Regions from separate parts of the Nocardia sp. NPDC056100 genome, predicted to be linked through region 1. Evidence: riboswitches for the same ligand, from Rfam matches in the RefSeq annotation. Region 1 holds a riboswitch; each other region holds the start of a gene.
The links. Region 1 has a riboswitch for cobalamin ahead of ACFC0O_RS37505 (methylenetetrahydrofolate reductase). Riboswitches for the same ligand answer to the same signal wherever they lie in the genome.

Region 1 (2,260 bases):
CTGATCGGCGCGATTCGCCTGGCCCGCCCGCAATCACCGTGGGCGCGTTGGCGATACGAGGCCGGATCGGCGAAGGCGCGCAAAGCCGAGCATCGTGAGGCCGATGAGCAATGGTTCGATCGCCTGCGCGACGGCATCTACAACGCCGTCGCGGGGCGACCGAGCCAATAATCCGATCAGGCGTGTTCGCCGATATTGCCGAAGACGCTGTTCAGTTTCGCCTGGCCGTCGGCGAGGTTGTAGGTGACGCACGCGATGGCGAGTTCGCCCGCCATGACGCGCTTGGAGATGCTGGTCGAGCGCTGCATGAGCTGGCGCGCGGTCTCCTCGACGTGGCGTCCCTCGAGTTCGTCGACGGTGGTCAGGCCCTCGCGGCGGCCGAGCAGGATGGACGGGGTGACCCGCTCCACCACGCTGCGGATGAATCCGCCGGGCACCTCACCGTTGTCGAGCGCGTCGATGGTGGCACGCACCGCGCCGCAGCTGTCGTGACCCAGGACGACGATCAGCGGCACATTGAGCACCTCGGTGCCGTATTCGATGGAACCGAGCACCGAGCTGTCCACCACGTGGCCCGCGGTCCGGACCACGAACATATCGCCGAGACCGCGGTCGAAGATGATCTCCGCGGCGACGCGGGAGTCACCGCAGCCGAACAGGATCGCCGAGGGGTGCTGCCCGCCCGCGAGCTTGGCGCGATCCGCCGCTCCCTGGCTGGGGTGCTGCAGTTCACCGTTGACGAAACGCTCATTTCCTTCGCGGAGGGACTTCCAGGCACTGATCGGGTTCGAATAAGGCATAGCTCCCATATTGCCCATGAAACAGACTGGACGCGATGTGAGGTTCACGGTGTGGTCGCAACCCGCCGGTTGGTCCGACCGCAACCCGCCGGTTGGAGACGCCGCCGGACTTCGCTAGAGTTCGTCATCGCAGCTGGTTCGCCGGAGAGGGTATTGAGGAGCCCCTGATCCACTCGAAGGCGTCGAGCTCGGCATCGCGCACGCGCGAGCCGGGTGAGAGGGAACCCGGTGGGAATCCGGGACTGTCCCGCAGCGGTGAGTGGGAACGACGGTCGTGAAGGCACTGGGCGCGAGCCCGGGAAGCGACGGCCGATAGGTAGCGCCCCGGTCGTGTGTGCCGGGGTCGGCCCGGTGCGGGCCGGCGCCCACGAGTCCGAAGACCTGCCCGTTGCGCCGGATACACCGTATCCGGCGGTCGTCGCCTCGTGGATTGGGCGGTACGCCGAGGATCGGTGCGGGGACGAATCACCCCGCGGGCTCCGTCAGCGTGCGCTCCCGATGGGGTGACGGCGTATCGGTCGCTGATCATGGAGCTCCTCGATGTCGAACGCTGACAACACCTCTACCGTCGTGCGAAGTCTGCGCGCCCATTCCGGGTCGCGGGTGCCGTTCTCGGTGGAGTTCAATCCACCCCGCGACGCCGCCGGTGAAGCCCGATTGTGGCGCGCGGCACGCGAATTCGAGCGCATGCACCCGGCGTTCGTATCGATGACCTACGGGGCCGGCGGCTCCACCAAGGACCGCACCGCCCGCATCACCGGCCAACTGGCGCAGGAGACCACCTTGCTGCCGGTCGCGCACCTGACCGCGGTGGGGCACAGCGTCGCCGAACTGCGGGCGCTGGTCGGCTCCTACGCCGACTGCGGCATCCGCAATATCCTTGTGCTGCGCGGAGATCCGCCCGGCGACCCGCTGGGCGAATGGCGCAAACATCCGGACGGCCTGGAGTACGCCGAGGAATTGGTCCGGCTGGTGCGGGAGCTCGGCGATTTCCACGTCGGGGTCGCCTCGTTCCCGCAGGGGCATCACCGCTCCCCGGACCTGGAGACCGATTCCGCCTATCTGGCCGCGAAACTCCGTGCCGGAGCGGACTATTCGATCACCCAGATGTTCTTCGATCCGGAGCACTATCTGCGGCTGCGGGATCGCATGGCCGCCTTCGATCCGGTGCAGGGCGCGAAACCCATTATCCCCGAACTGATGCCGATCACCTCGATGCGCACGGTGGCCCGCGCGGAGGAACTCAGCGGGCGGGCGCTCCCGGCCGCGATCGCCGAGCGGCTGCGCCGCGCGGCGGGCAACGGTCCCGAGGAGGATCGGGCCGCCGTGCGCGCGGCGGGCATCGAGATCGCCACCGAGATCGCGCAGCGGCTCATCGACGAGGGCGCGCCCTGCCTGCACTTCATCACGCTCAATTTCGCCAAGGCGACCCGCGAGGTGCTGAACAACCTCGGCTACCA
Region 2 (2,260 bases), on a different contig from region 1:
TTCACCAGCTCAGTATCTCCGCGTGGGCCCTGACAAACGGGCAGAGGCGTCAAAAATGTTCGGCGACCGTCCCGTTCCGATGCGGGGTGTCGATCGATCGAATCGATTCCCGCGGTGCGGGATCCGCTCCGAACTCGTCTCCGGGCCGAAGAACTCTCCGCTACAACGATTCTCGCCAGGAACCTGGCCACGTCAGCGGCCCACCTATCAGGACGCCGATCCCGCACTGATCGCTGCGACCCTGCGCTGGTCGCAGGGGCGTCGGCCGTGAAACAAATACTGAGGCAACGATTCTGGGTGAGCGGCCCGCCGGTACGCCGCCGCGCGAGGGGATCACCGAGGACAATCACCGATTAGAGTTGGCGGTGACCTTCCACGTGACCCGCCGACTGGGCGTACCGGTGCGCGCCGAATTCAGCTGCCCGGATTCGCGCACCATCGTGATGCACATCGTGGCGGGCGAAGGAACGGGCAGCGTCGTCGAAACCCATGCCACCCCAATGGGTCCCGGCCCGGACGGCCAAGCCCGCACCGCAGTGGTGGAGACGACCATCGCGACCTCGGATCGTCCGGGATTCGGTTCGCACACCACGCGCTGTCGCTGCTGCGTCCGGCGATGAACCACGCCGCGAATCGATTGTGGCGCGATGATCTCGCCTACGCCGAGCGGCGCTACCGGCTGCGCACACAGCACCGGTAGAGCGGCGGCGGTCCCCTCGGGCGATGGTCCTGCCCGCGGGCTTCGGGCGGATCTCGTCCTATCGGCACCCGGACCCCTCGCGCATCGTTCGGTATGTCCACTCCGTGGGACGGACCGGACCCGCCTTTCGCTATCCCATTGGTTTTCGCTATATTCGCCTCCGCAGCTGGTTCGCCGGAGGTGGAGTCGAGGAGCCCCTGACCCCAACCCGAAGGCGTCGAAGTCCGACGGTGCGTTCGCGCGCCGGTGGGCGAGAGGGAACCCGGTGAGAATCCGGGACTGTCCCGCAGCGGTGAGTGGGAACGACAGCCGTCATTCGCACTGGGCGCCGGAAGTATGCCTGGGAAGCGACGGTCAGTAGGACCAGCCCCGGGCCTCGAGCGCCGGGGCCGACCCCATCGGGGTCGATGCCCACGAGTCCGAAGACCTGCCCGCTGTGCCGGATACGCCGTATCCGGCGGTCGTCGCCTCGTGGATTGGGCGTTGCGCCGAGTGGACCCGGGCACGGGAACGATGCTGCTGTGGGCTCGCTGGGTGTGCGCTCGTTATGGGTGGCGGTCACTGGCTGCTGAACCATGGAGTTCATTCGATGTCGAACCCTGAAAACACCTTCACCGCAACAGTGCTGGGGCTACCGCGTATCGGTCCGAACCGGGAGCTCAAGAAGGCGATCGAAGCGTACTGGGCCGGGCGCAGCGACGCCGCCGCCCTGCACGAGGTCGCCCGGAACCTGCGCACCACCGCGCTCACCGCCGCCCGTGATGCCGGGCTGGATTCGGTTCCGGTCGGCACGTTCTCGTACTACGACCAGGTCCTCGATACCGCGGTCCTGCTGGGCGCACTGCCCGAGCGGGTATCGGGTATCGCCGATGAACTGGACCGTTATTTCGCCGCCGCGCGCGGCAATGCCGAGGTCGCGCCGCTGGAAATGACCAAGTGGTTCGACACCAACTACCACTACCTGGTGCCGGAGTTGTCGGCGGCGACGCAGTTCTCGCTGCATCCAGACAAGCCGCTCGCGGAGCTGAAAGAGGCGCTGGCGCTCGGTATTCCGGCACGGCCGGTGGTGGTCGGGCCGATCACCTTCCTCAAGCTCGCCAAATCGGTCGACGGCAGCGATCTGCTCGACCTGCTGCCGAGCCTGCTGCCGCTGTACGAGCGACTGCTCGCGCTGCTGGCCGAGGCGGGGGCGAGCTGGGTGCAGATCGATGAGCCGAGTCTGGTCACCGACCTGTCCGCAGCCGAGCTGGCCGCGGTGCGCGACACCTATCAGCAACTGTCGCAGGCGAGTTCGCGGCCCTCGATCCTGGTGGCCACCTACTTCGGGCGAGTGGGGGAGGCGCTGCCCGCGCTCGCCGAGACCGGCATCGAGGGCATCGCGCTCGATCTGGTCGCCAGTGGTGACGCGGATGTGGCTGCGGCGCAGTCGATCACGAACAAGCTGATCGTGGCGGGCGTGGTCGACGGCCACAACATCTGGCGGGTGGATCCCGATCATGCGCTGCCGCGCCTGACCGGTCTGCGCGAAGCCGGTGTGAGCGTTGCCGTGTCGAGCTCCTG
Region 3 (2,260 bases), on a different contig from region 1:
CGGTGGCCCGTTCACCGAGCAGGCGCGGGGCCAGCCACGCGAAGCCGATGCCGATGACCGCCCACATGATGAGTTGTGCGGCAAAGGAATACAGCCGGAAGTGATACAGGTCGTCGGCCGGGAACCCCGGATAGACGATCTTGCCGGACGGATCGGTGAGGGGCTGTGGCGTCTCGGTGTCGAAGTCGCCGAAGGAACTGTTCGCCGACAGATGTCCAAGCGGCGGCAGTATGAGCATGACCACCGCCATGACCACCACGAAGGAGGCTGCGGCGGCGATCGTCGCGGTCCAATTGCCCAGTCGCGCAGCGAGTTTGCGGCCGAGCCAGATCGCCGCGATCAGCGCCACCCCGGTGATCACGATCATCGCCAGGTAGAGCGCCGTGCGTTCCTTGATGGTGTCCGGATGCCCGATCGAGGGCGGATTGGCCGGATACTTCAGGAACGGAACCGCGTACAGCGTCAGGAACATTCCGCCCGCGACGAGCAGTGCGAGATTGCGCGGGGTGATGTTCCCGGCCCGGCGCAGCGCCAGGTAGTAGACCACCGCGAACAGCGCGCCCAGTGCCAGGCCGAAGACGACCATGCCGAAACCGATTCCGACATTGGCCTGTTCGGTGCGAGTGAACAATTCGGTATCGGCCATATCGCCCATGGGATGTCCGGCGGCCTTGTCCAGGGCCATTTGGGCGTCATCGCGCCCGGTTTCGTAATCGATGGCGCGGCCGATGATGGGTTCGGCCAGAATGCGCGCGAACGCGAACGCCAGCAGTCCGCCGAGTCCGCCCAGCAGGACGCCTCGGCCGATGATTCGCTTTTCCATTGTGTGTGCTCGATTCCCGTTGCTAGTGGCAGGGGAATCCGAGGAAATGCCGGCCGTCGTGGACGAACTCGTGCACGTGCATATCGCTGCCGAAGATCGATACCGCGCCCTGGTCGATCCCGATGAAGTAGATCGCGAGCAGTGCCAGGATGGCGGTGCCGGTCAGCCATAGCGCGGTGGTGGGCAGGGCCAGGGATCCGGTTCCGAGACCGGAACGCGGGACGTATGAGGTTGCCACGATGACTCCTCGAGTTCGTGGGGATTGTGCGCGTCCCCGTCGGTGAATTGAACGCGATGCGAGGGTCTGACTCGCCCCCCGCCGGATGGCGGGAGTTCACAGTGGCGCGACCGTTCCGGAGTTGCACCGGATTCCTCGAGGCATCGTTCCTCAACGATACGAAACCGCGTGCGCGCAGGTCAAACGCGGAACCGCACCGTGAAATGGCTATTGCCGAGCTATCGATACCTGTGAATTTCCTGGTAACGCTCAGGCGGATCCGAGTGCGTCACCGAGGATCTTGTTCAGATCGACCGGCGTTCCCGGTTCGTAGACGGTCGCGCCCTTTTTGGTGATCACCACGATCTTGCCGTCCCGAATCCGGCAATCCATCTCTGTCAGCACGGTTTTGGCGCGCACATCGTAAACGGTTCGGCAGTGCGTCTTTTCGCGAATCCAGAAGCCGAGCCGGGCCAGCACGGACAGCTCGACCAGGGTGGCGGAGATGAGATATTCCAGCGCCTGCAGATCGATCATGCCGCGCTCGCGGGTGACGCTGACCTCCTCGATCCCGGACTTCTCCAGCCATTGGCCGAGTTCTTCAGCTATGTCGCGGTCACCCGCGCGCACTTCGACATTGAATACTTGTTCCGCTGTCATAACGGGCTCCGGCCGGTCGGCGATGATAGAGAATTATTCCGTGATCGAGGCCGGATCGGAAGCCGATTCGCCCGGCTGTCAGCCCGAACTCCTGCGTGCGCGGGCGGCCCGGCTGATCTCCGATCGCGGCTGGGCCTGGCCGCCCGCCACGCCGCTGTCCGAGCGGGAATTGGCGCGAGAATGCGCACTGCTCGGTGTTCCGCCGGGAGTGGGTCAGCTGGCGAATCACGCGCAATTCGGTGTGCCGGAGGCCCTGGAACTGCTCGTTTCCACATTTCTGACCGAAATCGCGCGGCGGCGACCGGAGTTGGCGCGAACGCTGCGGGATTGCGTGGTGGTCGAGACCGGTCGCAGTGGCCGGGCGCATGGCACGAGTACCCCGTATCGGGGTGAGGGGGTGGTCGTCTTGCTCGACGGCGCGATGCTGCTCATGTTCGCCGATATGGTCCGGCACGCGATGACCCTGATCGGTCAAGCACCGGGACGGGTTTTCGTGGATCCCCCCGAATCGGGCACGGTGCGCGCGGCGGCCCGGCTGATCTGGGCGTTCCGGCAACCAG

Region 2: linked by a shared signal. The riboswitch ahead of metE (5-methyltetrahydropteroyltriglutamate--homocysteine S-methyltransferase) and the one ahead of ACFC0O_RS37505 (methylenetetrahydrofolate reductase) in region 1 are both predicted to bind cobalamin.
Region 3: linked by a shared signal. The riboswitch ahead of ACFC0O_RS01320 (CbtB domain-containing protein) and the one ahead of ACFC0O_RS37505 (methylenetetrahydrofolate reductase) in region 1 are both predicted to bind cobalamin.

Annotation. Positions count from the first base shown of each region.
Region 1 covers NZ_JBHJVY010000005.1:169,699-171,958, forward strand. Annotated here, with positions in the region: gene ACFC0O_RS37495 (hypothetical protein) at 1-171, shown strand, start outside; gene ACFC0O_RS37500 (carbonic anhydrase) at 177-800, opposite strand; cobalamin riboswitch at 968-1,204, shown strand; gene ACFC0O_RS37505 (methylenetetrahydrofolate reductase) at 1,341-2,260, shown strand, end outside.
Region 2 covers NZ_JBHJVY010000002.1:1,328,242-1,330,501, reverse strand. Annotated here, with positions in the region: partial or broken gene ACFC0O_RS18265 (DUF5914 domain-containing protein) at 336-700, shown strand; cobalamin riboswitch at 916-1,150, shown strand; gene metE (5-methyltetrahydropteroyltriglutamate--homocysteine S-methyltransferase) at 1,290-2,260, shown strand, end outside.
Region 3 covers NZ_JBHJVY010000001.1:266,308-268,567, forward strand. Annotated here, with positions in the region: gene ACFC0O_RS01315 (CbtA family protein) at 1-823, opposite strand, end outside; gene ACFC0O_RS01320 (CbtB domain-containing protein) at 846-1,061, opposite strand; cobalamin riboswitch at 1,101-1,245, opposite strand; gene ACFC0O_RS01325 (hypothetical protein) at 1,311-1,700, opposite strand; gene ACFC0O_RS01330 (hypothetical protein) at 1,741-2,260, shown strand, end outside.